Regions from separate parts of the Paenibacillus sp. RC21 genome, predicted to be linked through region 1. Evidence: predicted binding sites of a transcription regulator. Region 1 holds the regulator's gene; each other region holds the start of a gene.
What was found. Region 1 encodes LexA, which represses DNA repair genes until DNA is damaged. Its sites were predicted from a motif close to CGAACATATGTTCG; they were not measured.
Positions count from the first base shown of each region.

Region 2: addB (helicase-exonuclease AddAB subunit AddB) is a predicted target of LexA. The motif match lies at 1,328-1,341, and genes of this name have one in related genera.
Region 3: recA (recombinase RecA) is a predicted target of LexA. The motif match lies at 1,347-1,360, and genes of this name have one in related genera.

Region 1 covers NZ_JBIYCS010000002.1:49,147-52,380, reverse strand. Annotated here, with positions in the region: gene ABIA61_RS05395 (LytTR family transcriptional regulator DNA-binding domain-containing protein) at 1-174, shown strand, start outside; gene ABIA61_RS05390 (hypothetical protein) at 690-830, opposite strand; gene ABIA61_RS05385 (hypothetical protein) at 873-1,043, opposite strand; gene lexA (transcriptional repressor LexA) at 1,607-2,233, opposite strand; gene ABIA61_RS05375 (LysM peptidoglycan-binding domain-containing protein) at 2,424-2,792, shown strand; gene ABIA61_RS05370 (DUF896 domain-containing protein) at 2,898-3,104, shown strand; gene ABIA61_RS05365 (hypothetical protein) at 3,233-3,234, shown strand, end outside.
Region 2 covers NZ_JBIYCS010000002.1:697,993-701,226, forward strand. Annotated here, with positions in the region: gene addB (helicase-exonuclease AddAB subunit AddB) at 1-1,261, opposite strand, end outside; gene ABIA61_RS08465 (class I SAM-dependent rRNA methyltransferase) at 1,492-2,868, opposite strand.
Region 3 covers NZ_JBIYCS010000001.1:425,425-428,658, reverse strand. Annotated here, with positions in the region: gene ABIA61_RS02075 (regulatory protein RecX) at 1-20, opposite strand, end outside; gene recA (recombinase RecA) at 216-1,277, opposite strand; gene ABIA61_RS02065 (competence/damage-inducible protein A) at 1,524-2,792, opposite strand; gene pgsA (CDP-diacylglycerol--glycerol-3-phosphate 3-phosphatidyltransferase) at 2,888-3,234, opposite strand, start outside.

The DNA.
Region 1 (3,234 bases):
AATGTGGAAAAGGTGAAAATTGTTAATGGCATTTTCAAAGACGCTTACTTTGAATGTGAGATAACAAAAACATCGAAGAGGTGTCCGATCTCTTATCACCGATTTGACGAGGTTATAGAGGAAATGGGTTTCATTAATTCGAACATAATCTTCACTGGAGTTGCTACTAGATAGCGGCTCTTTTTTTGTCAAAAATACTCGGCTTATATTGTCGAATCATAAGAGACATTCAGCACCCTGATTTTTGTTCATATGTCCCTAATTTTAGGAATTGATATAGGTAAGAGTTTCGAATTTCATAATCAAGGGAAAAAGAATGGGAGAAGGTAATGGGTTGTGTTGAGTTAACATTTTCGCTCCTTATGTTTATGAAACGAGGAAAAGCATTTCGTTCAGAGTACATAGGATAAATGATCATACAGTAAAGATAAAGACACAATAGTTCACAGGGGAGAATAGACATGAAAAAGCATTTTTTTGAATTTTCTCAGGACTGGGATTTAGATGAAGAGAATACGAAATTTTTATCAGTATTCACTTACTTCAAATGTTAAAATTCTGTTGAAAATGATAAAGTCCTACCGACTGCTAAAGGGCCCCTTAATATTGGTTCAATATCCGTTTTACACTATAATGCGGCACAAAAAAGCGGGAAGAAATCCTTCCCGCTTTTCGCTTAAAAACAATCATTAACGTCTGCGTTGTCTATCATTTACACTAAACAGATTAACAGCCAGTGCGTTACCTCTAGCACGTGCAATCGCTCTCTGATTTGAACGGATCGATAATCCTCTTCTTCTCACGTGACGTTTGAAATGTCTTTTACACATGATATCACCTCCCTTCACAAGAAATGAAGGTACGGATGAATTTTAGAAGTGTTTATGCTTACGGTTACGTTTGGAAATTTTGATGTTCAATGCATTGGTGGCTAGTGCGTTACCGCTTCTTGTTTCGGCGGCTGCGGCCTGAAAGACTTTTACGACCAGAAATTTGTTCTTGCCGATACGGTGCTTATACGTTTTGACTCGATTTTTGATCATCTTCTTATCTCCTTTGCTAAGGTCTACTTTATTCATATGTCAGTAGCGCTAGCAATGTATCAGCATAAATCTATTAAAAGCAAAAAGAAGCTATCACCTATGATCCTAATATTCAGAAACTAATAAAGTATGGAGATACGGAACGTAAAAAAACTTATGCTTACCTGCCGTATCCTTTCCCACTTTACGTTGTAGGAGAAAGTTACAGCAGATTAGCATAAGTAGAATAGTAAAGAATGAAGATAAGAAGCTGGTAAAAGAAATATTACTTATTATAAAGGGTTTTAAGTTTTTTCTCGTAATACGCTTCCTGGTTAAGAATACGATTATTCAGTTGTTCAGATAATATACCATATTTATCTAAAATAATGATATAATTCTTTTGATCCACCAATATACAGAACAGTAATTGCAGGTATAAACCGTTTAATCTATGGGCTATCAAAGGAAAAAGAATAGCTGTGAGGAACATTTTGTGTACATAAAATCAACACAAAACCGGCTTGCCATGGGCAGCCGGTTTTGTTGTAGCGGGAAGAATAACGGGGCTGAAAAATGAAAAATCAGTGGAAGTCCCGGAAGAGTCCTACAACCTTGCCCAAAATACTGACGTGCGTCAGACGAAGCGGTTCAAAGGCCGGATTTTCCGGTTGAAGTCGAATATGATCTTTTTCCTTGTAAAAAGTTTTAACAGTAGCCTCGTCCTCGTCTGTCATGGCCACGACAATATCGCCGTTATCGGCTGTCTGCTGTTGACGTACGATGACATAATCTCCGTTGGCAATACCAGCTTCAATCATGCTTTCTCCTACAACAGATAACATGAATATTTTATCCTCACCAACAAAATGTTGGGGAAGAGGAAAGTAATCTTCAATATTTTCTGTTGCTGTAATAGGCAGACCAGCTGTAACTTTGCCGACGACCGGAACACGACTAATTGAGTAATTAATCAAGTTGCTGTTATCCGATTCGTCTTGGCCGAGTAACTCGATGGCCCGCGGTTTCGTTGGATCACGACGAATCAGTCCCTTTTTCTCCAGACGATCCAAATGACCGTGAACCGTAGAACTGGAGGCCAATCCGACAGCCTCACCTATTTCGCGTACAGAAGGGGGATAACCCTTTAGACGCACTTCATTGCGGATAAATTCAAGAATGGCCTGCTGGCGGCTTGAAATCTTAGACATACCGTATCAACCCCATTTAGTAACGTTTGGGAAAATTATAGCATAGAACCTCCGTTCGTACAAACGTAAGTTCTAAATAATCCTAAAAAATAATCACGAACTTTTGTTCTCTTTTCTATTGAACAAAACAAATGTTCGTGTTATATTGTGAAAAAACATAGGAACAAACGTTTGGAGGACGCGACAAATGATGAAATATAGCACATATCAAAGTATTTTTCCAATGAATTTAGAAAAGATTCAAAATGTCCGGAATGAGAGAAGGGCGCAGCTTGTACGGACCATTTCCAACAGTCTCCTGCCCAAACTTCTTATTCTGGTTATCGTTGCCTGGATTGCGGGTGCAGGTGTACTGACGGTATTCGCGGCTCCTTCGGTTTCGAATGAAGAGGTGACCAAACTTATTGTACAACCTGGGGATACATTGTGGCGGATTGCCTCCACTCATAAACCGGAACGAATGGATACACGGGTATATATAGAAGGAATTGTTCGGATTAACGGAATGGAAGATCGAGGAGTGCAGGCAGGCCAGCTTTTAAAGCTTCCGCACTTCTGATCAGTCACATTAGAGCTGTCAGGGAACGTGATACGGGAACCTTGACAAGCTCTTTTCTACATGTCAAAGTGTATTATATCTTTGCTTATATGGAGGGGACAGAATTTGGATATAGACAGCTTGGTACAGCGCATCAATGAATTGGCTCGCAAAGCAAAAGCCGAAGGATTGACGGAAGAGGAAACAACAGAGCGCGCCAATCTTCGGGAAATTTATTTGGATAACATTCGCCGTAATTTCCGGCAGCAACTTGATACGATTGAAATTGTGGACGAAGATACGTCGAAGGGAAATGGTGGGCTGAAGCATTAATGTCGCTAAAGCGGCTTAGCCCGCGTAATTTGCTTTTCGTTTTTTTAAGGTATCTATTTTTGGTATCTATATAGATTAGGATTGGTAGCAATTGTTTTAAGCAATATATTTGGGAAGGGAATTGAGAGAT
Region 2 (3,234 bases), 650 kb from region 1:
CCTCGTACCGCCAACGCCGCTGGACGATATCCAGCGAAGCCCGAATCATTTCCACCAAGGGATGATGCAATACGCTTCTGCGCTGATCCAGAAACACCGGAACCTCATATTGCTTAAATATCGGCTCCACCCACGGCTCATAATCCTCAATATGGCGTACAAACAGAGCCATTTCCCGATAACGCGCTCCCTCATCCCGGGCCAGACGGCGCATTTCGCGCACGGCCCCCTCCAGCTCCACGCGCCGGTTCGCTGCGGCATACAGCTTGATTTCTTCTGGCTGCTTGTTTTTCCATTGCTCCCGCATCTGCTGCTGCGGCATAGATCGTTCCTGGTTCCGATACACCGCACGTCGTTCAAACTCTGCCTCCAGATACGCCAACGCCGGGCGGTCCTTAAATCTCGGAAGCGGATCAGGGCGCAGCAGTTGTGTCTGCGTCTCCATCATCAGCTCGTCCGCCATCCCTTTAAGCTTTACATAGGTAGCCGCCGCAGGATGAAATAAATCCAGCTCATGCGGAAGCTGTCCACTCTCGTAGCTGCGATTGCAGGTCAGTGCGACCGTCAACGAAGAAGCGTGCAGCATGAGCTGCTCCACCACCTTGTATTCATGCGGCGTAAACCTGCGGTAGCCATCCATCCAAATATCCGCTCCACGTACAATGGACGACTCAGCAATCTGTTCCGCCAGCATACGCAGCGTATCCTCGCCGTCAATATATTTAAGCGTCAGCTCTCTTTCAAAATCCTCATAAATCAGACTGATGTCCTTGAGCTTGCCGTGTAAAATCGGAATGGATTCCCCCGCAGCATTCATTCGCTCCAGTTGCTCCGGTACAGACCAAGTATCATTCCCGTACTGCTTCAGCTCTGTAAACAGCGTATTTAACCGATCCACAAAGCCAAGCTGGTCTCCCGAATCCTTAAATAAACTCAGTTCATCCTTGCGACGACGAATAATTTTATATATAAGCATCTTCTTGCCTTCCTCCGTCACAGGTACCAGCGCCGAGCCCCCGGTTTCCTGCATGACCAAATAGGCAAGACGATGAAATCCCTTGACCTGTGCACGCACCGTCCCCTGAATACCGTTTCCGGCTTCTGTAAGCAGCGCATGCTCGGAAGCAAATGACGATTGCTCCGGCACAAGCAACAGCATAGGCTTACCTAGCGGTTCTCCGCGTAGCATAGCCGTCATTTCACGACGGATTAACGTGCTTTTCCCGCTGCCTGAGCGGCCAATTAACAAACGGACCGACATGATGCGGCCTCCTTTCCAACGAACAACAATCTATTAAACAGTATAGCATATGAGGCAAGGGAGAAAAGAACGTACGTTTGCCATCTTGTAGCATTTTATCCTCCCTCAAAAAATAAACAGTCCCGCAGGTTTGGCTTGGTGCATGCCTTCTCTACAGGACTGTTTTATTGAAAAACGAGCCTAATCTACTTATTCCGCTACCCCAAAAGGCGGTTAACTGTGTATGAATTCTACAGTTGTGTCCGGCTACGCACCTCAAAAATAGCGAATTTCAAATAATGGCCTTCCTCTACACCTAGAATTTGGGGATGATCCTTGCCAGCCGCTCTCCAATCCACCAGACGGAGGATTTTTCCGGCATCTGCCGCAGCTTCTTTAATCGTGTCCAGAAACAGCTCCGGCCGCATATGGAATGAGCAGCTCGCAGTCACTAAATAGCCGCCCTCATTGACCAGCTTCATCCCGTGCAGATTAATATCCTTATATCCACGCGTAGCTCCTTTGACCGCATTCTTGGTTTTGGCAAAAGCTGGCGGATCAAGAATCACCACATCAAAGGTACGTCCGCCCCCTGCTGTGAGTGGCTTGGAAGTATCCCCCTTTCCCCCGGCCCGCGCGGTGCGTTCCTCTAAGCCTTTAACCTGATTGCGCAAATATTGGAAAGCATCGTCCACGACAAACTCGACGCGTTCCTCAAAACCGTTCAGCTTGACATTATCCCGTGCGCTTTCAATTGCGTGCTCGGAAATATCAAGACAAGTTACTTTTTTAGCACCGTATTTGCAGGCATTGAGCGTAAAGCTTCCCGTATGTGAAAAACACTCCAGCACGGTTGCACCATCCCAGAATGGGAACTCCACAACCTTGCCGCTTCTGTTCACAGGCTTCATGACCGCTGTGCCAGCGTCACCCTGTTCTGCTACTTCCTGTAGCGTAATTCCGCTGCGTCCTCCCCAGCCTGTCATCAGCGGCGCAATCGCCGCACGATTCTCACGCTGGTCAAAGAAATAGCCTGTCTTCTGGCCCTCTACAATATCGACCTTGATACGCAAACCATTTTCCGTTACCACGACATGACGTGGGCAGTCGCCATATAAAGGCCCTTTGGTCTGTTCCAGTCCTTCCAGCTCGCGGATGGATACATCGCTGCGCTCATATATACCAACAGGGCCAATCACTTCAACAAGTGCATCCCTGATTTCTTCCCTGCGGCGATCCATACCGAGCGTTAATAATTGTATGACTAACACGTCGCCAAAACGGTCTACAATCAGCCCGGGTAAAAAATCAGCCTCGCCGTATACCAGCCGATACGCGTCTCCCCCGGTCACAAAACGTTCACGGTGCTCCAGACAATCGCGGAACCGTTTGGCAAAAAAGCTTTGATCCATCGCTTCCAGCGGCTCGTAGGACATCACACGCACCGTAATTTGCGAGGCCGGATTATAGTAACCCGTTGCCAAATAACGGCCCTGATGGTTTACGATACTGACCAGATCACCCGCCTCCGGCTCACCCTCCACCTTGGCTATTTCATTTTTAAACACCCAGGGGTGCGCGTGTTCCAGCCTTTTTTTGCGGCTGCGTTCCAATATTACTGAAGGCAAAGTCCTTCACTCCCATTCTTGGATTAATCAAAGTGTTAAAAGTGTGGGGTTCGATGGGGCGCGGCTCCGCGATTCATTTGATCTTACGATCGCTGTTGCAATGGGATTCTTGGATTTTACAAATAATTTTAATGGTAAGAATCCCCCTGCAAAGGCGAACGCTACCGCTTCTCCAGATTCAAATGAACCGCTCCGCTACTGCCCGCCTTAATATCGACGTCACACTTTTAAAGCTTGTGAAGTTCTATAAAAATTTTCGTTTTCCTAAAAAACAGCTTGGTCATGCTTGTCATGGCTGTCCTTGACAGATCATAGGCTGTTACATAAGCGTCTCAGCAGTTTTGAAAAGAATTTTTTGCTTAGGTT
Region 3 (3,234 bases), on a different contig from region 1:
CCTTCATCTTCCAATTGCAATGTGCTTCCCTCACTTTGATATTCACGAAAGCAAGCTGAAAACGCCCGCCACGCAAAAGTAAAATGTAGCCGACACGCAGGCCACATTCGATGCAAAAATACCCTGCACAACTGTGCAGGGCATCAGAATCATGCTATTCAAACGGCTGTGCCATAACCCCTGGCTCCAGTTCACGAACCAGGATTCACCAAGCTTTATTCAAGCTCCAGCAATTCCTGTTCTTCCTTGGCTTGCTGTGCCAACTCTTCTTCTGTCGGCGGAGCTACCGTCGTAATCAAATTGCTGGCCACCCGAATTTTTTGTTCGATCGTACTAGCAATGTTCGGATTTTCCTTCAAAAATTGCTTCGCATTTTCACGTCCCTGACCTAGTCGTTCACCTTCATAGGAATACCAGGCTCCGCTCTTATCGACAATGTCATACTCCGTACCAATGTCGATCAAACTGCCTTCCTTGGAGATGCCTTCGCCGTACATAATGTCCACTTCCGCCTGACGGAAAGGAGGTGCGACTTTGTTCTTCACCACTTTAATACGTGTGCGGTTACCTACAACGTCATTACCGCTTTTCAAGCTTTCAATGCGGCGGACATCCAAACGAACTGTAGAATAAAATTTCAGAGCACGTCCACCTGGTGTAGTTTCAGGGTTACCGAACATAACACCTATTTTTTCACGTAATTGGTTAATAAAGATAGCAATGGTATTCGACTTGTTAATAGCACCGGACAGCTTACGCAATGCCTGCGACATTAAACGGGCTTGAAGGCCAACATGGGAATCCCCCATTTCACCTTCAATCTCCGCTTTTGGCACAAGTGCCGCTACAGAGTCAACAACAACAATGTCTACCGCTCCACTACGTACAAGCGCTTCGGCAATCTCAAGTGCTTGCTCTCCTGTATCTGGCTGCGATAGCAACAACTCATCAATATTGACACCCAGCTTGCTGGCATACGATGGATCAAGCGCATGCTCGGCGTCGATAAAAGCGGCTTGTCCGCCTGTTTTTTGTACCTCTGCTATAGCGTGAAGAGCTACTGTTGTTTTACCAGATGATTCTGGTCCATACACTTCAATAATTCGGCCTCTCGGGAAGCCGCCCGTTCCTAACGCAATATCCAAAGCAATCGAACCACTGGGAATCGTTTCCACTTGCATGTGGGTGGACTCACCCAACTTCATAATGGAACCTTTACCGAATTGCTTTTCTATTTGACGGAGCGCCATATCCAGCGCAGCACGACGATCTGACAATAAACTCACATCCTTCGTTGTTTGTACTTTAATAATACCTTGTTTTGACACGCTTGCCAAGCATTTTTTCGAACATACATTCGTTTTTTTGTTTAGACAGTTCTCTTCTATACTTCCATCTGTCTCTTAAATCAAAAAAGAACCGCAGGCAAAAAGGCTTTTGCAACGGTTCTTCCGATAGTATGATTATATCATTAATCGTTTACCTAAAACAACTCTATGAAAACTCGCGTCGGATACAGATCATTAAGAGAGCTTCTCATTTTCCACCAGTCTGCGCCATAATCTGTACAGGATTGCTTTAACAGACCGCAGACGAATCGCTTCACGATTCCCGCTCAGCTTCAGCTCGTATACCTCAGTCTCCTTATCACGCTCAGCAATACCGATATAAACCAGACCAACCGGCTTCCGCTCAGAATATCCGGGTCCAGCTACACCTGTAACCGAGAGTCCGAAATCACTGTCCGTGACCATTCTCGCCTGCTCTGCAAGCACAAGGGCTACTTCCTCGCTTACTGCGCCGGGCGCATTGTCCCCCTCCAAATAATCATGAGGCACGTTGAGCAGCTTCTTCTTCATTTCATTGGAATAACACACGATACCGCCCTGAAACATAACTGAGCTGCCCGGAACGGAAGTGATGTGCTCCATCAGCATTCCACCTGTGCAGCTTTCTGCCGCGCTAACAGTCAGTCCGCGATTGGACATCAAATCCACAATAACCTTCTCCAGCGTGACGTCCTCGCTCGCATACATGTATTCCGAAAGACGTTGCTGAATTTCTGCTTCCGTAGCCCCCAGCTTGACCAGTGCCTCACTCTCGCTGGCCGCCTTAGTGGATATACGGATTGTGACCTCTCCCTCCTTGGCATAAGGAGCAATGGTCGGGTCTGTCTGTGATTTTATCAGATCCAATAAGCGGGTTTCGAGAGCTGACTCGCCGATTCCTGCAAACTTTAGCATTTTCGAATAAATCGGCAGTTCCTCACCACTCAGTGCTTGCTGGAGCAACCAAGGTTTCGCCTGATTCTCAAACATCGGTTTGAGTTCCTTCGGCGGTCCAGGCAAAACCACATAATATTTACCATCCTGTGCAATCGCATCGCCCACAGCCAGACCTGTCTCATTTTCAAGAGGGGTAGCCCCTTCAATGGAAAGCGCCTGACGCCGATTATTTTCGGTCATTTCCACCCCGCGATTACGGAAAAACTGTTCCAGCTTATCCATAGCGAGACGGTCTATATGTAATTTACGCCCCAGCACAGCGGCGATTGCATCTTTCGTCAAATCATCCTGAGTCGGTCCCAGACCACCGGAGAACAAAATAATATCCGCACGCTTCTGAGCCAGACGTACCGCTTCCTGAAGTCGATCCATGTTATCGCCAACAACCGTCTGAAAATATACATCAATCCCAACCGTAGCCAACTCTTGTGACAAATATTGGGCATTTGTGTTCACAATTTGTCCGAGCAATAATTCAGTTCCTACTGCGATGATTTCAGCTTTCATCGTTTCTGCCTCCTGTAGAGCGAATGTTGTGGGAATTATGCAAAGAAACAGCAATAAGCAAACTCCCTATCGCTGTTCCCATGAAACTTATCCTGTTAAACCTTGGAGGAGCGAAGTAAATGGCTGTTCTTTACAAAATAGTCAATTCCCGAGTAAATAGTAATAAACGCAGCCGCCCATATCGTTATTAAATCAAACGGAATACCCAGAAAGACAAACGGAAAATTATTAATGAGCAACGCTACAATGGCAACGATCTGGATGATGGTCTTTAATTTGCCCCAGTTGCTTGCAGCGACCACAGAGCCATCCAATAAAGCAATCTGACGCAGACCAGTAACCGCAAACTCACGGCTAACAATGACAACAACAATCCACGAATCAATCTTGCCCATTTCCACCAAAGAAACCAAAATAGCAGTTACCAGAAGCTTATCCGCAA